One region of the Nonomuraea sp. NPDC049158 genome, then DNA from elsewhere that is predicted to be linked to it. Evidence: riboswitches for the same ligand, from Rfam matches in the RefSeq annotation. Region 1 holds a riboswitch; each other region holds the start of a gene.
What was found. Region 1 has a riboswitch for cyclic di-AMP ahead of AB0B61_RS40625 (C40 family peptidase). Riboswitches for the same ligand answer to the same signal wherever they lie in the genome.
Positions count from the first base shown of each region.

Region 2: it holds a riboswitch for cyclic di-AMP, as region 1 does, so the genes downstream of both, AB0B61_RS12120 (C40 family peptidase) here and AB0B61_RS40625 (C40 family peptidase) in region 1, are expected to answer to the same signal.
Region 3: it holds a riboswitch for cyclic di-AMP, as region 1 does, so the genes downstream of both, AB0B61_RS17705 (CHAP domain-containing protein) here and AB0B61_RS40625 (C40 family peptidase) in region 1, are expected to answer to the same signal.

Region 1 covers NZ_JBEZDM010000027.1:27,773-34,887, reverse strand. The annotation lists gene AB0B61_RS40630 (NlpC/P60 family protein) at 60-1,034, shown strand; cyclic di-AMP (ydaO/yuaA leader) riboswitch at 1,825-1,983, shown strand; gene AB0B61_RS40625 (C40 family peptidase) at 2,057-2,572, shown strand; gene AB0B61_RS40620 (hypothetical protein) at 2,737-3,732, shown strand; gene AB0B61_RS40615 (M48 family metallopeptidase) at 4,056-5,339, shown strand; gene AB0B61_RS40610 (glycosyltransferase family 4 protein) at 5,336-6,421, shown strand; gene AB0B61_RS40605 (carbohydrate ABC transporter permease) at 6,418-7,115, opposite strand, start outside.
Region 2 covers NZ_JBEZDM010000004.1:377,765-384,879, forward strand. The annotation lists gene lysX (bifunctional lysylphosphatidylglycerol synthetase/lysine--tRNA ligase LysX) at 1-320, shown strand, start outside; gene AB0B61_RS12115 (LuxR C-terminal-related transcriptional regulator) at 912-1,124, shown strand; gene AB0B61_RS12120 (C40 family peptidase) at 1,185-2,228, opposite strand; cyclic di-AMP (ydaO/yuaA leader) riboswitch at 2,234-2,394, opposite strand; gene AB0B61_RS12125 (amino-acid N-acetyltransferase) at 2,683-3,240, shown strand; gene AB0B61_RS12130 (hypothetical protein) at 3,263-4,150, opposite strand; partial or broken gene AB0B61_RS12135 (RDD family protein) at 4,196-4,675, shown strand; gene AB0B61_RS12140 (RDD family protein) at 4,784-5,272, shown strand; gene AB0B61_RS12145 (Lsr2 family protein) at 5,783-6,115, shown strand; gene AB0B61_RS12150 (ATP-dependent Clp protease ATP-binding subunit) at 6,870-7,115, shown strand, end outside.
Region 3 covers NZ_JBEZDM010000007.1:99,077-106,191, reverse strand. The annotation lists gene AB0B61_RS17740 (hypothetical protein) at 1-163, opposite strand, end outside; gene AB0B61_RS17735 (hypothetical protein) at 558-731, shown strand; gene AB0B61_RS17730 (DUF1963 domain-containing protein) at 872-1,597, opposite strand; gene AB0B61_RS17725 (NmrA/HSCARG family protein) at 1,879-2,760, opposite strand; gene AB0B61_RS17720 (helix-turn-helix domain-containing protein) at 2,848-3,405, shown strand; gene AB0B61_RS17715 (hypothetical protein) at 3,453-3,593, shown strand; gene AB0B61_RS17710 (hypothetical protein) at 3,707-3,871, opposite strand; gene AB0B61_RS17705 (CHAP domain-containing protein) at 4,211-4,891, opposite strand; cyclic di-AMP (ydaO/yuaA leader) riboswitch at 4,903-5,041, opposite strand; gene AB0B61_RS17700 (Gfo/Idh/MocA family oxidoreductase) at 5,160-6,113, opposite strand; gene AB0B61_RS17695 (aldo/keto reductase) at 6,133-6,960, opposite strand.

The DNA of each region.
Region 1 (7,115 bases):
AGCACACCCGCCACTTCTGTACCATTTCGCCCCAGATATATTCCCCTGGAGGCGACACTGTGACGTTTGGCCGGGTGTCACTGGCCGCGGGACTCGCGATCGGACTGCTGCTTTTCCCCACAAGCGAGGCACTGGCCGCGCCGAAGCCCACGATCAAACAGGCGAAAGCCAAGCTCAAGAAGCTGAACGACCAGGCCGACAAGGTCGTCGACCGCTACAATACGGCGACTGAGAAGTACAAGGCGGCCCAAGGCGAGTACGGCAAGCTGAACGCCAGCTACAAGCGCAAGCTGGAGACGGTCGCCACGTTGCGCGCCCAGGTCATTGAGATGGCCGTCGACACCTACACGCGCGGCCCCGACTCCACCTCCTGGCCTACGATGATCGGCCAGTCGGATCCCACGGGCCTGCTGGGCAGCATGGCGCTCGCGGGACAGCTGTCGGAGGAGAAGGTGGCACGGCTGGCGGCCTTCGACCGCGAGAACCGCGGGCTCAAGGACGAGCGCGACAAGGCCGAGACGGCGCTGCAGGCGGCCGACAAGGAGCGCGACGGGGTCGAGAAGGAGCGCTCGGAGGTCCGCAAGCTGATCGCGAAGCAGAAGAAGCTGCTGGAGAAGCTCGGCGCCTACAAGACCGGTGACCCCAACAGCACCGGCATCAAGTACACGGGCTCGGCCTCCGGCAACGCCGCGGCGGTGCTCAGGTTCGCCTACGCGCAGGTGGGCAAGCCGTATGTGTTCGGCGGCACGGGACCGCGCGGCTGGGACTGCTCGGGCCTCACGCAGGCGTCGTGGCGCGCAGGGGGCGTCTCGCTGCCCCGCACCACGTGGCAGCAGTGGGCCTGGGGCTCGGCCCGCAAGGTGGATCTGAAGGACCTGCAGCCTGGCGACCTGATCTTCAGCTCGGGTCTTGGACATGTCAGCATTTATGCGGGCAATGGGCAGATCGTGCATGCCCCCCAGACCGGCGACGTGGTCAAAGTCGTCACCCTGTCTTCCTACGGCGGCACCCTGGTGGGAGCTATCCGTCCGTAGGGCCTTTCTGGCGCTCACTTATTTCCTGTACGGCAAGCACGGTGGGCCCCATCCGCCGTCCGTGGCTGGGCTCTGTCCAGGGACACGCTCCTCCGGTGGGGCGCGCTGGGCGCCGTGACGTGCGCCCTCTTGGCCCCGGTCCGTGGCTTTAGGTGGCCATGGACCGGATGGTCCGCCGATGGGCACTTGGCGGTCCATGTGGACTCACCGGCTTGCTGGTCAACGGACCCGGCCTGGTGGTCAACGGGCTCCGATCGGCTGTTCAACGGGCTTCGGTCGCTTGTTCGGCGGAACCCGACCGGCTGTTCAACTGACCCCGATTTGCTGGTCAACGGACCTCGGCGCGCAGGTCGATACCGCTGGTCGGATCGGCTGAACGCTGCTCGATGCCTTCGGCCGGTGACGACGATCACTGATCTCGGCCCGTCTGCGACCCTCGCGACGCCCAATTCCGCGCAGCCGCGACACGATCACCGGACCCTCAGGCGTGTTACTAGCGGGACCAGTGTGACAAGAGTGACAAAAGGGACCTGACAGATCACTGTGTCGTCAAGTGTGAGAAGGGTCACATTTGAGTAACATAACCCGGCACTCCAGCTGCGGTTCGGGACTTTACTGACACCTCTGAGTGATCCTGACAACCCCATGACGGCTTTGCCAGCGCGTTACTCAAGGGCGTAACTTCTGGCGTCGCGGCGAACAAGCCATGGCGTCGCGACTCTCCATCGGGTCCCCGATGTGGACAGATAAGAAATCCGTTAGGTCACCGCCTTTCCATTTGTCATTACGTGGCGGTGGCCTGCCGAGTCCGTGCAGCCAGGAGGCACGGAGCCGGGGACCCAGCGATCCCGCCCTCGGGATCAGGGGTGAATCGGCGCGTATCGCGCCGTAGGGCGACTTCCAGGCCCGAATCCGTCAGCTAACCCGGTAGGCGTTCGTGGAAGCTCCAAGGAGAAATCCTGTCTACCTCCCCCAGTAACCCCCGTCTGTCCCGCATTGCCCTGAGTGGCGCAGCGCTCACGATGACCGTGGCGGCCGGAGGTTTGGTCCTCCCTGCCCCGACGGCGCAGGCGGCGACAACGCGTGATGCGGCCGAAGTTTCCGGAACTAATACAGCGGCGAAAGCCGTCAGTTCCGTGAAGAAGGTCGCGCAACAGACAGCGGTCGCTCGGCAAAAGGTGAAGGCCCGCACGGCCGTCGCCGTGGCCAAGGACCAGATCGGTGACCCCTACAGTTACGGGGCCACAGGACCTGGTTCCTTCGACTGCTCCGGTCTCGTCCAGTACGCCTGGAAGAAGGCCGGTGTCAAGATCCCGCGCGTGACGAACAGCCAGTTCGCCCGCATCAAGAAGAAGGTCTCCTGGAAGAATCTGAAGCCAGGTGACCTGCTGTTCTTCCATGGGCTCGGCCATGTGGGCATGTATGTCGGCAACGGCAAGATGGTCCACTCGCCGAGGACGGGTTCGACGGTGCGCGTCGAGAAGCTCAGCGGATGGCGCAAGGCGTCGTTCGTGGGCGCGGTGCGTCCCGGCCTGTAAGTCCGGCCTGATCTGGCCTGCAAGACCGTCACGAAGGTCCCGTCCCAGCTGGGACGGGACCTTCGCGTGTTCCGGGTCTCTCCGTGACGACGTTCTTCGCGACCACGAGCCTGGCCTCTCCGCGACGGCCGGTCCGCGGCGCGGGGCGACTACGATCGGGGAACGTGTCCGTGCAGGTGAGCCGCCGAGTCTTGGTGGTGGGGGTGCTGCTCCTGGCCCTCGCCTCGGCCAGCGCCGCCCCGCACCGAATTCCGGCGACGGGCGACCTCTCGGCAGCGGTTCGTGACCTGTCGACCGGTGGGCCCGATCGGCCCGCGTCGGTTCGTGGTCTGCCGTCCGGTGGGCCCGATCGGTCTGCGTCGGATCGCGGTCTTCCCTCTGGCAGTCTCGATCAGTCCGCGACCGTCCCAACCCTGGCGGCCGGTGATCGTGAGCTTCCGGCGGAGGCGCGGGGCCTCTGGGGGGACGGCGCCGAGGTCGTACGGGGTGTGCGTTCGGTTGTCGTCGGTCAGCACGCGGCGTCCGAGTCGCTCCGAGACCTGGCGCGCAGGGCTGATGCCGCCGGAGCGCGGGTCTCCGCCGTGCTCGGCCAGCCGGTGCGGCCCGTGGTGCTCGTGCCCGGCTCGGCGGCCGAGGCTGCCCGGGTGGCCGGGGTGGGGAGTGTCGACGGGCTGGCGGCGGTGGCCGATGGCGGGAGGGTGGTCGTGGTGCCCGAGAACTTCGCCCGGCTGACCCCGACCGGGCGGGACATCGTGCTCACGCACGAGCTCACTCACGTCGCGGCCGGGACGAAGCGGTTGCCGGTATGGCTTTATGAGGGGTTCGCCGACTACGTGGGCTACCGGGACGCGGGGTTGCCGGTCCGGGTGGCCGCCGCCGAGTTGGCCGCCGAGGTGCGGGCGGGGCGTGTGCCGGGCGAATTGCCGGGGCCTGCGGCATTCGCACCGTCCGCTCGGGAGCCTGAACGCCTGGCACGGGCGTACCAGGAGGCGTGGCTGGCGTGTCGCTTCATCGCCGAGCGGTTCGGTGAGGGGACTCTGGTGAGGCTCTACCGTGATGCTCAGACGGGTGGCATCGACCGGGGGCTCACCGGACTCGGGCTCTCGGCAGAGACGCTGACGGCACGGTGGCGCGACTACGTGCGGGACCAGCTTGCGTAAGGGGAACGCGGATGGAAGATCTGCAGGGCACCGACGACATGCCGCCTGACGACGACGCGGGCTCCGATCAGCACCCGGCACCTCCGTCCGGCGAGCCGGCCGCACCGTCCGGGTCGCCCGCCCGGCCGGCCGCGCCACCTGGGCCATCCGGCGAGGCCGCCACCTCAGGCGACTCCGCCACCTCAGGCGAGGGCACCGCGCCAGACGACCGTTCGGTACCAAGCGACCGAGCGGCGTCAAGCGACCGTGCGATACCAAGCGACCGTGCCGCGTCAAGCGACCGTGCGGTACCAAGCGACGGGGCCGCGCCAAGCGACCGTGCCGTGTCAGGTGGCTGGGTCGCGGACCGTGGGGACGTCGAGGTCGGCCGGGCCGGGGCCGGTTGGGCGTTGGTCGTTCTCGGCGTGGTGATCCTGGCCGTGGTGGCGTTCACGACGCCCTGGCGGGTCATGCCCTCGGGCACCCCCACGGTGACGCCGGACCCGGCGCGCGACTTCAGTGCCGCCGAGATCGCCAGAGCCGCCGCCTTCGACGCGGCCACGAGCCTGCCCAGCTACCTGTCGCTCGGGCTGACCGTGCTGTTCGCGGGGCTGCTCGTGCTCACGCCGTTCGGCGCCAAGGTGCTGGGCCGGCTGCGCGGGCCGTGGTGGGTGCGGGTCGTGCTCGGAGTCGTGGTGCTGACCGCGATCGTCGAGGCGATCAGGTGGCCCCTGGGCATCTGGTACGAGGTGCAGCTGCGCGACTACGGCCTGTCCACGCAGGACTGGGCCGGCTGGACCGGCGACCGGCTCAAGAGCCTGGCCGTGAACGTGGTGCTGCAATCCATCATGGTGCTGGTCGTGGTGGCACTGGCCAGGTGGCTGCGGCGCTGGTGGATCCCGGCCGCCGCGGGCGCGTTCGCGTTCACCCTGGTGGCCTCGTTCGTGTATCCGGTCGTGTTCGAGCCGCTGTTCAACGACTTCCGCCCGATGCCGGGTGGCGCGCTCAGGGCCAACCTGATGATGCTGGCCGAGCGCGCCCATGTCCCGGTCGAGGACGTGCTGATCGCCGACGCCTCCCGCCGGACGAACGCGCTCAACGCCTACGTCTCCGGTTTCGGCGCCACGCGCCGGATCGTCGTGTACGACACGCTGCTCAGGGCTCCGCAGTCCGAGGTCGAGCTGGTCGTGGCGCACGAGCTGGGCCACGCCAAGTACGGGGACGTGCTGGTCGGCACGCTGGTGGCCGGGCTGGGCGCCGCGTTCGGGACGATCCTGCTGTTCCTGCTCCTGGGCATGCTGCGGCGGCGTACGGGCATCGCCTCGGCGGCCGACCCGCGGGCGGTGGGAGTGATCATGGGCTTGATGAGCCTGGCCACGGTCCTCTCGGGGCCGGCCCAGAACGTGATCAGCCGCCACATCGAGGCCCGCGCCGACCTCCACGCCCTGAACCTCACGAAGGACCCGGCCACGTTTATCTCGATGCAGAAACGCCTGGCAATCACCAATATTTCCGACTTGTCGCCGGATCCGGTGGAGTATGCCCTCTATGCATCACACCCCTCCGGTCCCGAACGCCTCGCCATGGCCCGGGAGTGGGCCGCGCTGAACGGCCAGCAGCAGCCGTGACCGGTGTGCTCATCGTCACGAACGACTTCCCGCCCCGCCCGGGCGGCATCCAGTCGTTCGTGCACGGGCTGGCCCTGCGCACCCCCGGCGTGGCCGTCTACGCTCCGGCCTGGCAGGGGTGCGCGGAGTTCGACCGCCGCCAGCCGTACCGGATCGTCCGTCACCCCACCTCGCTCATGCTGCCGACCCCGGCGGTCGCCCGCCGGGCCGCCCGCCTGCTGGCCGAGCAGCGGGCGGACACCGTGGTGTTCGGCTCGGCGGCCCCGCTGGGCCTGCTCGCGCCGGGGTTACGGGCGGCCGGCGCGCGGCGCGTGGTGATGCTCACCCACGGCCACGAGGCGTCATGGGCGAGCGCGCCGCTGTTCCGCGGGGCGCTGCGCAGGATCGGCGCGCACGCCGACGTGGTGACCTACCTCGGCGAGTACACGCGCGCCCGGCTGGCCGCCGCGATCTCGCCGGCCAAGCTGGTACGGCTGGCACCGGGCGTGGACACCGGCCAGTTCCACCCGGCTGCGGTCAAGGCCGAGCTCGGGCTGGCCGGGCGGCCCGTGGTGATCTGCGTGTCGAGACTGGTGCCGCGCAAGGGCCAGGACCAGCTCATCCGGGCCTGGCCCCGGGTGCTGCGGGCGGTGCCGGAGTCGGTGCTGCTGTTCGTGGGCGGCGGGCCGTACCGCAAGAGGCTGGAGAAGCTGGCGCGGGGGCAGGAGTCCGTCCGCTTCACCGGTACGGTCCCGGCGGGGAGCCTGGCCGGCTACTACGCCGCCGCCGACGTGTTCGCGATGCCGTGCCGTACCCGGCTGGGCGGCGTCGATGTGGAGGGGCTGGGGATCGTGTTCCTGGAGGCGTCGGCGACCGGCCTGCCGGTCGTCGCGGGCGCGTCCGGCGGCGCCCCGGACGCGGTACGGCACGGCGAGACCGGCCTCGTGGTCGACGGCACCGACGTGGCCGAGGTCGCCGCGGCCCTGATCGAGCTGCTCGGCGACCCCGAACGGGCCCGGAAGATGGGTGCCCGGGGCCGTGACTGGATCGCCGGCGAGTGGACCTGGGACCAGGTCGCCGCCCGCTTCCACGCGCTCCTCTAGCCCTTGGTGGCCCCCAGCGTGAGTCCGGCGACGAACTGCTTGTGCAGCATCTGGAAGACGATCAGCGTCGGCAGCGCGACCAGCATCGAGCCGGCCGCCAGCAGGTTGTAGTCGGTGAAGAACTGACCGCGCAGGTTGTTCAGGGCCGAGGTGACGGGCAGCTTGTCGCCCGACGACATCAGCACCAGCGCCCACAGGAAGTCGTTGTACATGAAGGTGAACTCCAGCGTGGCCAGCGCCGCCAGCACCGGGCGGCACAGCGGCAGCGTGAGCTGCCAGTAGCGGCGCCACACGCTGGCCCCGTCGACCAGCGCCGCCTCGGTGATCTCCTCCGGGATCGTGCGCATGAAGTTCGACATGACGAACACGCAGAAGCCGAACTGGAACGCCACATGCACCAGGATCAGCCCGAGGTAGGAGTCGTACAGCGACTGCGAGTCCGACAGCCACGAGGGCAGCGGCACGAGCGTGTAGAGGGTGTAGAGCGGGGTGATGAGCACCTGCGGCGGCAGCAGGTTGCCCGCCGTGAACGTGATCAGCAGCGCCTTGCGCCCCGGAATGCGCAGCCGCGCGATCGCGAACGCGGTGAACGACGCCATGAACAGCGTGATCAGCACGCCCGGGATCACGATGATCAGCGTGTTGAGGTAGTAGCGGGGCAGGTCGGCCTGGCTCCACGCCTGCCCGTAGTAGT
Region 2 (7,115 bases), on a different contig from region 1:
CGCTGACCCGCCAGCACCGCGACAACCCGCTGCTGACCGAGAAGTGGGACCTCATCGGGTTCGGCACCGAGCTGGGCACCGCCTACTCCGAGCTCGTCGACCCGGTCGAGCAGCGCCGGCGCCTGGTGGAGCAGTCACTGCTGGCCGCCGGGGGCGACCCGGAGGCCATGCAGCTCGACGAGGACTTCCTGCAGGCGCTGGAGTACGCCATGCCGCCCACGGGTGGCATGGGGGCCGGGATCGACCGGATGATCATGGCCTTCACGGGCAAGAGCATCCGGGAAACGATCTTGTTCCCGCTGGTCAAGCCGACCAACTGAGTATGTCGGCCCGGCTCCCACGCCGGGCCGAACCGGTCCGGTTCGCCGGTTCGCGGCGCCCGCGTACGGACGCTGCCGGGCCGATGGGGTTGACAGCGGTCCGGTCTCCTGCGGCGAGTAGGAGAACGCGGGCGGCGACCTTCGCCGGTTCGTTGACGCGGGCCGGCGCGCCGGGCAAGCCATCTCCCGGCCGCCCGCGCCGGGCCGCGATGGGCGGCGCCTCCCTCCGGCGCCTGAACCGTTCATACTCCTTGACGCGCATCGCCGACCCGGCCGCAAGCAGCCATATTTCCGATGATGCACATATGAAGTGCGAATAATATTCGCGTTCACCGGATCGAAGCCCGGCAGGTCCACAGGGCTCGCGCTGGAGCCGTTGTAAGGACGGCTGTGATCCCTCATCTGGCCCCGAAGTGTGCCGACATATGGCGAGTACTTCACATACCGCCGATCATGTCAATGGCGATGGTCAGAGGGCAGTATTCGCTGGCTTGACGACCTTTCCAGAATGCGCTTACCGTCTGCGAGACGAGCAGCAGCACTGCTCGGACATAGACGTCTCGAGTTCTGCTGTTGGGGGGAGGGCTCCCGATGTATGTGCTCACTGAGAGCGTCGAGCTTAGCCACGCGGATATCGCGTTGCTGGCGGAGCTTGCCAAGGGGGTCACGGTTGATCGGGTTGGCAGACGACTGGATATCAGCGGGCGCACGGTACGCCGGAGACTACGGGGTATCTGCGACCGCATCGGAGTCGCCACCGCGATCGAGGCCGTGGCCTGGGCCGCCCGCCGCCAGCTCATCTGACCGCTCGACCGGCCCAGCCGCCAGGGCCCCAGCGGTCAGAGTGCCTGTGGTGCCCGGAGGTCAGTCGGCGATGCGTACGGCGCCCGCGAACGGACGGCGGGCGATGGAGGCGATCCGTACGACGTCACCGGTCTGCGGCGCGTGGACCATCATGCCGCCGCCGATGTAGATGCCGACGTGGTGCAGGTCGCCATAGAAGAAGACCAGGTCGCCGGCGCGCAGCTCCTCCTTGGAGATGTGCCGTCCGGCCGTCCACTGGTCGCCCGTGTAGTGCGGCAGTGAGATGCCCACCCGCTGGTAGGCCGCCATCACGAGGCCGGAGCAGTCGTATGAGGTCGGCCCCTCGGCGCCCCAGACGTACGGCTTGAGCTGCTGCGTGAGCGCCCACCTGGCGGCCGTGGCGGCCTTGCCGGCGCCGATGACCGGCAGGTCGACCCGCGTGGCCCGGGTGCCGGGACGGCCGGCCTCACCGATCGCGCGCTTGAACAGGCTGCTCTCGACCTTGGAGACGAGCGTGGTGATCTTGTCGCGCTTGGTGCCGAGGTTCTCGACGATCTTCTCGACCTCGTCGATGCGCGTCTTGGCGCTGGCTCTGGCCTGCTCGGCGGCCTGCCTGGCCGTGGTCACCTGGTTGACCTCGAAGCCCTGCTGCTGCTCTATCGCGTAGGTGGTGGCCGCCTGGTCGAGGAAGCTCTCGGGGTCGTCGGAGGTGGTGAATGCCAGCGCCTGGCCGAAGCCGCCGTTGATGTAGGCGTTCTGGGCCAGCAGCGCGGCCTTGGCGCGCTTGGCGGCCAGATCGGCCTCACTGGTGGACAGCGTCTTCCGGGCCGCCTCAGCCGACTTCTTGGCGGTCTTGAGCTTCTCCCGCTGGCCGTTGAACTCCTCGCTCAGCGTCTCGATCTGGGTGTGGAGCTCTTCGGCCTGCTTGGCCAGATCCTTCAGCGAGGGCTTGGGATCGGCGACGGCGGAGCCGACGGGGGCGGCGAAGAGGAGGGTGGCGATGGTCGCCGCGATGACACCCAGCCGGGTAGGGATCTTCCGGAGCTCCGGACGGCGGGCGTGAGCGCCCGTCGGCTTCCCCTCGCGATCGCGGGTCTGCTTCACCAACCAGCTCCTCTCATCGGCGCCTACCGGGTTAGCTGACGGGTTCGGGCCGGAGCAGCCCTACCGAACGACTCGCTCGGATTCACCCCATGGGTGGTGGCGTCGGGATGAGGTCGCCACCGGCGGGTCCCCGGCTCCCCTTACGGGGATTGGGCGCGTCTCCACGCTGGCTCGCGTGGGTGACATCGTCGCTGGACACTAGTGCACTCCGGGTTCGTGCTCAACCAGAACTGCCAAGTCTGTAGAGGTTTCGCAACCGAAGGGTCACGGGGTGATCTCGTGCTTGCCGGTGCTGAACAAACTTTATGTCCTTTTTGCACCAAGTTCGTCAAGGCATGGAAGCCTATGGGCCAAGGGATCCCTCATCGTGCTCGATCAACCACGAGATGTCATGAGATGGGAGAGACGTCAGAGTTAGGGGGAGGCCGTAATCGGATCTGTACGCTGGAGACCCATGGAGCAGGTCGCCGAAGTGACAGTCCCGGACACGGAAGTCGTCGTCCGGCGTGCCCGCACGCCGGATGTCAGGACCATCCGTCTCCTGGTCGACACCTACGCGGGCGCCGGTCCCCGGCTTCTGGAGAAGGCCACCGTCACGCTGTACGAGGACGTGCAGGAGTTCTGGATCGCCGAGCGTGGCGGCCAAGTGGTCGGCTGTGGCGCGCTGCATGTGCTTTGGGAGGATCTCGCGGAGATTCGCACGGTGGCCGTCGATCCGGAGTTCCGTGGCTTCGGAATCGGGCACCGGATCGTCTCTTCCTTGATCAAAACGGCCCGGGAACTCGGCCTGCGCCGGGTTTTCTGTCTGACTTTTGAGGTGGATTTTTTCGCGAGGCATGGATTCCGCCCCGTACAGGGCACCCCGGTCTCACCCGAGGTCTATGCGGAGCTGCTGGCCTCGTACGACGAGGGTGTCGCCGAGTTCCTCGACCTCGAACACGTCAAGCCCAACACCCTGGGGAACACCCGCATGCTTCTCCACCTGACATCGGGTGACGCGGACCTTGACTAATGGGAAAGGTGATTGTTGATACCTATGTCGATACGTTGGGCAGCACAGGCATGTGTCCTGACACGTGCCACATGCGCACTCGAAGCGAGGTGACACGGTGAGCACCGGACAGCCGCCGTATCCACAGGACGAATCCGGCGAGAACTCTGCGCCTGGCGGATCTGAATACGGACATCACAACGCGGGCCGTCCCTATGGCGAGCCCGACCCGGATGCGACGGTCGTTGGCTACCGGGCGGACGACGCCTACGGTCAGCAACCCAACTACGGGCAGCAGCAGCAGGGCTACGGCCAGCAGCAGCAGTACGGGCAGCAGCCCGGCTACGGCCAGCAGCCGCAGCAACCGCAGCAACCGCAGTACGGACAACAGCCGCAGTACGGGCAGCAGCAGCCGGGCTACGGCCAGCAACCTGAATACGGTCAGCAGCCCGGATACGGTCAGCAACCCGGATACGGTCAGCAGCAGGCTTCGGGTCAGCAACCCGAGTACGGCCAGCCCAACTACGGTCAGCAGCCGCAATCGCAACCCGGTTACGGCCAGCAGCCACAATCCCAGCCTGGTTACGGCCAGCAGCCCGGTTACGGGCAGCAGCAGCCGTCCCAGCCCGGCTATGGTCAGCAGCCGCAATCGCAACCCGGTTACGGTCAGCAGCAGTACGGCCAGCAGCCCCCGTCGGGCCAGCAGCCCGGCTATGGCCAGCAGCCCAATTACGGGCAGCAGCAGCAGTCCCAGCCTGGTTACGGCCAGCAGCCCGGTTACGGGCAGCAGCAGCCGTCGCAACCCGGCTACGGCCAGCAGCAGTACGGCCAGCCGGACTACGGTCAGCAGCAACAGCAGTACGGCCAGCAGCCCGCCTACGGGCAGCAGCCGTATGGTCAGCAGCCCGGTTACGGGCAGCAGCAGCCACACGGGGTTCAGCCTCCCGGCGCCCCGGCCCCGCTCGCCGAGTGGTGGCAGCGGCTCGTGGCGAGGATCATCGACGGTGTCATCTTCGGCATCGCGAACTGGGTGATCGGTCTCGTCTTCGGGGCCATCCTGCTGGCCGGCTACAACTCCGCGACCGGCACGACGACCGGCTGGCTGGGCTACACCGCCTACAACGCCATCATCGCCGTCGTGATGACGGCGGTGTACGTCGCCTACGAGTTCTTCATGACCAAGATGAGCGGCCAGACGGTCGGCAAGATGGTCATGGGGATCAAGATCGTGCCCGCGGGCAACATGCTGCCTCCGGGCGGCCTGCCGAACGACGTGGCGCTCAAGCGGGCCGGTGGCACCTGGGGTGGATACCTCCTCGGCATCATCCCGGCTGTCGGGACGTTGCTCGGCGGGATCGTCGTCGCGCTGAACGGCGCCTCCCAGCTCTGGGACAAGCCGCTGCAGCAGACGTTCGCCGACAAGTTCAGCAACACGGTGGTAGTGAAGATCAAGTAGTCTTCGCGGACGCGAAACAGAGGCTGGCCACCGGTCGGCCTCTGTTTTGTATGTGCGGCCGGCCGCAAAATGGGTAGCGGTCGGTTCGCCGAAGGGGCGAGGTGGGTTATGACCGGGTTGCCGCCGTGGAGTGACGCCGCCCCCGCGGAATGGTGGGAACGCCTGGCCGCCCGGCTCATTGAAGCCCTCGTCTTCGGTGTCTTCTATTACATTCTGTTCATGGCGCTGTGGGGCGCCTTCCGAACTGTCGGGTTGCTGGAGGTGTTCGACGGCCGGTTGCCCGGCGTGTTCGCCTGGCTGCTCGGCGGGCTGGGATATACGGTCTATGACTGGGCCGCGCATTCCATGAGCGGCCGTACGTTCGGCAAGGCGATCATGAGGATTCGCCTGGAGCCGGGCGGCCTTCGGCGCGGTGCTCTGCTGAAACGAGCCCTGGTCTATCCGGGAGCGGCGATGGTCATGGGCATTCCGGTGCTCAATGTGCTGGCCGGAATCTTCGTCTTCGGCGTCGGGATCCTCATCTTGATCGACAAGCCGCTGCAGCGTGGACCGCACGACAGGCTCGCCGGAACGCGGGTGACCAAAGATCTTCGCTGAGCCTTGTGAGCCTGGACGGAAGTCTTTCCGCAAAATTTTCGCTTGATCCGGTAAGGAGCCTGGAGAGACTGGCATTAGGCTATGGGACGTCCGGGTTGCCGGATGTTGGCGCACATGGCACATGGACGGCATCCATGTACCACTATGGTCAGGTGCGGGCGGTTGTCCACCTCGTGAGGCATGAGGGGCGCTCATGCCCAGGCCGCTTGTGGATAAAGCGCCCATCGAAACCCCCGTCCGCTGTGGAGGCGAGGACGAATGCAGGCCCTTACCGACGTATTGTCAGCGCTGATCCCGCCGGTGGTGGTGGGCGCCGCCTTCATCTTTGGCGTAGTGAAGTTGGTCCGATCCGAGGCCGCTGGACGCCGTCCAAACCGCCAGGATCAGGCCGAGAACCACAACTGAGCCGCCGCTCAGCAGAATCTCTGTAGCGCTGAATTGTCTCCGCGCCTTTCCGGGTATATGTTTGCCCTGGCGAATGAAACAATGCTCCGCGAAAGGATTGCGTAGATGGCCAAGCAGATCCAGGAGATTCTCATCGATGACCTCGATGGGGGCGAGGCCAATGAGACGGTCAGCTTCGCTATTGACGGCTCCTCCTATGAGATTGACCTGAGCGACCTTAACGCCAAGAAGCTGAGGGACGCGCTCACGCCTTTCGTACAGCACGCTCGTCGGTCCGGTGCCGTGACCACGCGTCGGCGCGGTCGCGGCGGGCAGCGTGCGATGAGCCGCGAGAAGAGCTCGGAGATCCGGCAGTGGGCCAAGGCTCACGGTCTGCCGGTGAGCGAGCGTGGCCGAATCGCCTCTACCGTGGTGGAGAAGTACGAACAAGCTCACTAGAGAGCCATCTCCTGACCATGCGCTTATGCCGCTCGCCTAAGAACCCCGGCGAACGCCATAAGCGCATGATCATTTATAGGGTGCTTCCCAAATGCTGGACGGTTCGTGACGGTGATCTTCTAATCGCCCATATGTGATCATTTTGGGCTGCCCGCTCGGTCGATTCCGGGCGGTTTTCTGTCATGGTGCGGTCCGGCCCCGGTGTGGGCTCCCCGGTGCCGTGACTGCCCGGATCGGTAACCGCGACGGCCCGGATCGGTAACCTCGCTGACCGGACCGGCGATTTCGCGCCCTGCGTGCCGTGCCGGGATCGGGATTTCGCGGCCTGCCGGGTGCCCTGGCGCGATCGGGATTCCGCGACCCGCGGGTGCCGTACCACGATCGATTGGCGGCAGGCGCGCTTCCTTACATAGGATGTTTGCGTATGGCTCAAGGATGAGGCATCGGCGATGCGCGGGCGGGCTCTCTCCCCGGCACCGGCCGCGAGCCGATCCATGTTGATCTGCCGGTGCCGTGGCGACCAATTCCAGGCGCTTCACGGAAGCGCCCTAAACATCGTTCGCTTGCGGCGTATCGGGAACACGTAACCCCCGATCGGTAGTTGGATAGAGGGTGAACGCCCTGCTCCCGGGGAACGTCTCTGCTATAGAGCGTGTCAGTGGCAGTGGGCACGGTTCGCCGAGCCAGGGCTAGCATGCGGGATGACGGGACCGGATTTACCGGCCTGACTGACCGCTCTGTGAGGAGCGACGAGATGTTCGAGAGGTTCACCGACCGAGCAAGGCGGGTTGTCGTCTTGGCCCAAGAAGAGGCCAGGATGCTCAACCACAACTACATCGGCACTGAGCACATTCTTCTTGGTTTGATCCATGAAGGTGAGGGCGTAGCCGCCAAGGCTCTGGAGAGCCTGGGCATCAGCCTTGAAGGAGTGCGTCAGCAGGTCGAGGAGATCATCGGCCAGGGCCAGTCGGCTCCGTCGGGGCACATTCCGTTCACCCCG
Region 3 (7,115 bases), on a different contig from region 1:
CGATCGTCCCCGGCAGGCCCTGTACCTTGATCGGCGTGGTGTGGTCGGTCAGCGTTCCGTCGCCGAGCTGCCCGGCGTCGTTACTGCCCCAGGTCCATAACGACCCGTCGTCGTCGATCGCCATCGAGTGGGAGATTCCGCGGACGACCTTGGTGAAGGCCACGTTTCCGCTGACCGTCACCGGTACGTTCGAGTGCTGGATGCTGCCGTCGGCCACGTTGAAGGCGGCAACGCGCTGTGCTGGTCGTCAGCTTGCCCAGGTCCGGCACGTGCCAGCGGGGCTTCGACGGGGTCTGATCAGGCTCGAGAAACTCTCGATGGTTGAACTGGCGCACTGGGATCACAGGCAGGCAGTTCACCCTCCTGGGGCTCGCCGAGCTCGGCCAGGAGCTCTTTCAGGCGGTTGCTGATGGCGGTGTGGCGCTCGACCTCACGTGGCCAACCGCGCTCGGTGGCGTCGCGGATGAGCAGGGCCAGCCGGGGTCGCGGAGTCGCTGCGAATTCACACCGGAGACCTCACCCCGGCGCGTGGCCTTCTTTGGCCCCCCGCCCCCGGCATGAGCCCTCAGGAGGACATCTACGTGCACCACGGCTTCACCGGTACGGCCATATGGCTCTCGCCGAAGCAGGGACGATGGGCTGCCCTGCTCACCAACAAGCTCTTCTTCAGCCGCGATCGCGACCCGTTGATGCGCATCCGCAACGCCTTCCGCGCGCTCGCGTTCGACTGACGACCTGTCAGGGCGCCGTAGCGGATGGGGTGGGAAACCTCGCGAGTCGGGCGCTCATGCAAGTCCGGGGACGAGGAACCACGGGCGGTGGGGTTGGTGGCGCGGAGCGGGTGAAGGGGCGGCAAATCGCGTCGTGACGCTTACGCGCACTGCCATAGAAACGTGACTTCCTCACGGTGCTGGGGGCACTGCACGAGGAAGCTGACCCCGTTGTCGCCCCACGGTGTGCGACGCCATGGTTGGAGTCGATCTGCAGGATCGGCTGTGTCATTCGATGGTCGCCATGGGGGCAGCGCGGGTAGTCGGGATCTTGTATCCAGGCCGGCCAGACCCCCGAGTTTGTCGCCCTGGCGGTTGAGTGTGAATACGATCTCGCGTTCTTCGGGGAGTAGCGCCGACTCGTCGGCCTCGCGATAGGGATAGTCCTTGACCGCGAGGCCCCAGCCGGTGATCGGCCGTACCGGGAGCACACGTGCTCCTTCCGGTTCCTTCGCGGGGGTGACCGCGTCGGCCGGGTCAACGATCCGCACCAGATCACCGCTGGAGAACGGGCGGTAAGGGTTGCACGTGGTGCAGTGGAACAACTGCAGGAGGCCCAAGCCGAAAGGGTCGCGTGCGGCCTTGGGCGTGCGGGAAAGGTCGACCTGGACGAAGAAGGTCAGCGGCGCTTCGCAGCCCCCGCAAGCCGGCCAAACCTCGGTCGCACGCAGCCACGGCAGCCCGCCGAACTGCGACGGGTCGCCGGTCGCGGCCGGACCGTCGAGCTGCGGTAGCCAAGCGCTGCGGGTGCCGGCGGCAAGTTTTTGCCGGGTCGCCTTCGCGATCGCCGCGGGTGTCCGCGCCGCCGCGGCGGCGGCCCGCAACATCCGCACGATTTCGGTTCGGCCGCCCTCGCGCGCCGCAGCCCAGCTCGACCTCGATGGACTCCCACGGCGCCCGCCCGGCTCGTCGCCCGCACCGAGGTGGAGGCGACTCGCCGCAGGCGCCGTTGCGCGACCCGCGCTGGGAGATCACCGCCGGAATCCCGCCCGCGAGCAGGCCAAGATCAGGGGCGAGGCCAGGGCGTACATCGCCGACCTGCGCGAGCGCGGCGAGCTGCTCGACGTGGGATGCGGCAACCAAGCGACTTGTTGAGCCGAGGGCGCGGTCAGGAGGCCGTGAACAGGGCCTCGAACAGGGTCTTGCCCTCGCGCCGCAGCCACGTCTCGAAGTCCATCAGCCCCGGGTGCAGGGCCCGCAGCGCGGGGATGTCCGCCTGCCAGCCCGCGAACGACTCCACCGCCTCCGTGTCGCTCTCCCTCAGCCCGAGCTCGGCCCGCCGTTCCGCCGGGATGGGCTCGACGTTCACGGGACGGCCGGTGGCGCGGGTGATCGCGGCCACCAGATCGGCGCGGGACAGCTCGTCACCGGCCAGCTCCAGCGCCAAGCCGAGGTAGCGGTCCGGGTCGGCGAAAGCCAGGGCGGCGAACGCGCCGATGTCGGTGACGGCGATGAGCTGGACCGTCGCCTTCGGTGGGATGATCCGGACGAGTGCCCCTTCGCCGGTCACGCCGTAGTGGGGCCGGGTGTGGTTCTCCATGAACATGACCGGGCGCAGGATCGTGGCCGGCAGGCCGAGCGCCCTGATGTGGCGCTCGATCTCCCACTTGGTGTTCCAGTGGGAGATCGAGGTGTCCCTGTCGGCACCGCCGACCGAGGCGTAGACGAGGTGCCGTACGCCGGCCTCGTGCGCGGCATCGGCCACGTTGACGCCGAGTCGCACCTCCTCGGCGACCCCGTGCGGTGGCCCGGCGGCCGGCTGCACGCTGAACACGCCGTAGGCGCCGCGCACCGCCTCCGTCAGCGACTCGCGGTCGCCCATGTCGCCGGGTACGAGCTCGGCGCCCGCTTTCGCCAGCAGCCCGGCCGCCGCGCTGTCCGGGTCGCGTACCAGGGCTTTGACGTGCCAGCCCGCCGCCAGCAGCGCGCGGGCGGTGGCGCCGCCCTGCTGGCCGGTGGCGCCGGTGACGAGCACGGTTCGATCGGTCATGGCATCTCCTTGGTAGATTATGCGGAGCGACGCTCCGAAACTTACGGAGCACTGCTCCGGTTGTCAATATCGAAGGAGAGTCCTGCCGTGCCCGAGGCGCTTCGCGCAGACGCCCGCCACAACCACGACCAGCTCCTGACCGCCGCCCGCGCGGCCTTCGCCGAGCACGGCACGGAGGCGTCGCTGCGCGACATCGCCCGGCGCGCCGGCGTGGGGATCGGCACCCTCTACCGGCACTTCCCGACGCGTGAGGCGCTGCTCCAGACGCTCATGCGCGACCGCTTCGACGGGCTGGGCCGCCGAGCCGCCGGCCTGTTCGCCGAGCCGTCGCCGCGCGACGCGCTGCTCACCTGGCTCACGGAGGTGGCGGCCGGGTCGGCCACCTACCGCGGGCTGCCGGAATCGGTCATGGCGGCGTTGCGGGACGAGGGTTCGGAGCTGCACGCCTCGTGCGCCGCGATGCGGGCGGCGGGTTCCCGCCTGCTGGAACGGGCCCAGGCGCAGGGCGCCGTCCGGGCGGACGTCACCACGGAGGAGCTGCTGGCGCTGGCCACCGGGGTGGCGTGGGCGGGCGAGCAGTCGCCGGGTCACCCGCAGATGGCCCAGCGCCTGCTGTCGCTCGCGATGACCGGCCTGGCCCGCTGACGGTCACCTATCCAGCATCCGGATGGGGAGATTTCCGGATTGCTGGGGTGATCTTCTGCTCCACCTCGTCCTGCTCCTACATCCCGGGCAGTCTGGTCTCCGTGGGCAGCACGAGCAAGGCCACCAGCGGCGCCTACTACAGCGGTAAGTGGAAGGTGAAGGGCTGCTACGTGACCGACGGCTGCTGAGGCGCCCGCCGCGTCGCCGCCGAGCATCTTCCCCCTGACGCCTGGGATCCAACGCCGATCTCCCCGCGACGCCGTGGCGCTGCGGGGAGATCGGGCGGGGGGCTGGTCCTGCGTCAGATGTGCTCGGCGGGGTTCGCCGGGAGGTAGAAGTTCCAACTGCCGTGTCCCTCGTGGGCGCCGCCTGCGGGGCAGTGCCCGTTGTCGGGGCGGCCGTTCCACCAAAGGGTGTAGCACTTGTTGCAGAAGCGCCAGTTGTCCTGCTGCGTCGTCGGTGACATGTCCCCTCCTCCAGTATCGAGAACCGGCTCGCTGTCCGGCCACCGTCAGTGTCTGAGGTGACGGCAGGCCCGTGACATCCCCAAACTTGGGGGGTTGCGGTCTGATAGGCAGATAGGGCAGCCATGCGCTGTTAAGCGCAACGTGGTGGGCTTTTTGGTAGCAAGTACGGGAGCGTCGCCTCCGAGGAGCCGCTCACGGCAGCGCGAGGGGAGCGGCGCCTGACCGCCGCGCCAGGGAAAACGCACGCCAGGGAAGTCGCACGCCAGGGGAGACGCCGACGAGCGCGCGTCCAGAAGGACGCGCGCTCGTCGGCAGAAGAGCCCTCGATCAGGAAGTCGTCAGGCGCCGTAGCTCGGGTAGCCGTAGCCGACCACCTGGGACGTCGGCCGGACGCGCTGCTGGACGCTGCCGTTGCCGGTGTTGCCCTCGATCGTGGAGATCGTCCCGTCGTGGTTGTCCTTGACGACGAACCCGACATGCTCGATGTCGTCCAGGCTCTTGCTGCCGCCCCACGAGAAGAACACCACGGCACCCGGCTTCGGGGTCGTGCCCCAGTGGTTGTTGTGGGCGAACCACTTCGCGTGCTCGACCGTGTAAGCGTCCCAGCCGACCATGCTGCGCGCGCCGGACTGGTCGCCGACCCACGAGACGAACATCGAGCACCAGGCGGCGTTCAGGTAGTCAGCCCGGGTGCCGCCGTCGCGCCTGAGGGTCTCCAGGGCGCGGGGGGAGTTCATGTACCACTTCTGGAACTTGGTGCCGCCACCGTAGGCGTTCTCAGTGGTGCCGACCTGGGCCTTGGCCAGCGCCAGAACTCGCGAGACCGTGGCCTTGGCCTTGATCTCGCTCTCCGGGTGGCTCTTCGCGGCGGCGTGTGCCGGAGCCGCGGCGGCGTGGGCGGTGGTGGTGTCCGCGTGGGCGGCGGACTGGCCGGCGAGGGCGGCGGCCGCGACGCTCACGCCGAGGACGGCGTGAGCGAAGGTCGACTTGGTGGCACGAAAAAGATGGGACTTGGCCATCGAGGGGGTACTCCTTGCTTCCATGCCGCTTACCGGGTTAGCTGACGGGTTCGGACGTGGAAGCTGTCCTACGGCACGTGACGTGCCGATACACCCCAAAGGACGATGGGTCCCCGGTTCCGCGCGAGGCGGATTCAGCGGTCACAGGACGGTCCTGTGATGCCTTTGTGCGATGGTCTGGCAACGAACGGACAAACCGGACGTATGCCTCATATGACCACAAAGGTAATGCAAGAGGCAAGGGTCTTACAAATGGATAAATCGCCAGCTAAGAGAGCTGCTCCCTCGCGTCGGCCAGAAGCCCCATCATGGCAAGGCTTTCGTCAAGTGGCATGATCGCGGATTCGGTCCTGCCTTCGGCCATGGCGTCCCGTACCTCGCGTACCTCGCCCGCGTACCCGTTGTCCGCCGGATCGAGCACGAGCTCCTCCGTCTCCATCGACGGCCCGCTCAGCACGACCCGCTCCGGCGCCCAGAACGGCGCCGTGATGTGGGCGCGCATGTCGGTGCCCACCACGAGGGCGTCGTTCGCGTACGGACCCAGCAGCGAGCACTCCACCAGCGCCCGCCTGCCGCCCGGATAGACCAGCACCCCGCCCGCCTCCGCGTCCACCCCTGAGGGCGCGAGCGAGCCCGTGACGTGCATCTCTGAGGGCATCCCGAGCAGCAGCTGCGCCAGTCCGAACGAGTAGACGCCCAGGTCGAGCAGCGCACCGCCGCCCAGCTCCGGCGCCCACAGCCGGTGCGCGGGGTCATACGGAGCCTTGAAGCCGAACGACGCCTGGACCGAGCGGATCTCCCCGAACCGGGGATCGGCGGCCACCCGCTGGATGAGCGGGTTGAACCGGGTCCACATGGCTTCCATCAGGAACACCCCGGCCTCGCGCGCGAGGCGGACCATCCGCTCGGCGTCGGCGACGGACGCGGCGAGCGGCTTCTCGCACAACACCGCCTTGCCCGCCGCGATCGCCGCCTCGGCGACCTCCAGGTGCTGGGCGTGCGGGGTGGCCACGTAGATCGCGTCGACGCCGGGGTCGGCGCACAGCTCCGCGTACGAGCCGTACGCCGACTCGGCGTCCAGTGCCGAGGCCAGCGCCCGCGCGCGGCCGAGGTCACGCGAGCCGACGGCGGCCACCCGCATCCCCGGTTCCGCGGCGATGACCGCCCCGACCTTTGCAGCGATGACACCCGTGGCCGCTATGCCCCATGCGAGATCCTTCATGGGGAAAGATCCTAGGGACTTACCCCATCCAGCTGAAAGTCTCCGGGTCGGGCCCGATCCGGCCGTCCTGCTTGGTCAGGGCGCCGATGGCCGCCATGTCCTCGGTGTCGAGGACGAAGTCGAACACCTCGGAGTTCTCCTTGATCCGCGCGGGCGTGACCGACTTGGGGATCGTCACGTTGCCCAGCTGGATGTGCCAGCGCAGCACGATCTGGGCGGGCGTCTTGCCGTGCTTCTCCGACAGCACGGCCAGCGCCGGGTCGCCGAGCAGGCCCTTGCCCTGCCCCAGCGGGCTCCACGCCTCGGTGAGGATGCCGTTGGCCTCGTGGAACTCCCGTAGCCCGCGCTGCTGGAAGTACGGGTGCAGCTCGATCTGGTTGATGGACGGAATGATGTCGGCCTCGTCGATGACCCGGGTGAGCGTCTCGACGGTGAAATTGGACACACCGATCGCCTTGGCCCGTCCCTGACGGTAGATCTTCTCCAGGCCGCGCCAGGCCTGCAGATACTTGTTCCGCGACGGCACCGGCCAGTGGATCAGGTACAGGTCCACGTAGTCGAGACCGAGCCGGGACAGGCTCTCGTCGAACGCCTCCTCCGCCCGCTCGTGGTCGTTGTTGAAGAGCTTGGTGGTGACGAACAGCTTCTCGCGCGGGATCCCCGAGGCGCGTACGGCCCGGCCGACGCCCTCCTCGTTCCCGTAGGCGCTGGCGGTGTCGATGTGGCGGTAACCGGTCTCCAGAGCGGTCGTCACGACCTGTTCGGCCTCGTCGTCCGGCACCTGCCAGACGCCGAACCCGAGCTGCGGTACCTGTACGCCGTCGGTGTTGAGTAGTAGCGAGTTCATCTGAATAGTGGCGAGGAGGCCCGGTCCTTCGCGGCCGGGTGGAAGCGCCACCTCTCCTTTCGAAAACAGTATGGAAACTCTTGATCACGTTCGGTAATGTGTGCGATGGGTGATAGCGCTGTGACAGGAGGTGCGCGATGGCCGCTCCGCCGCCA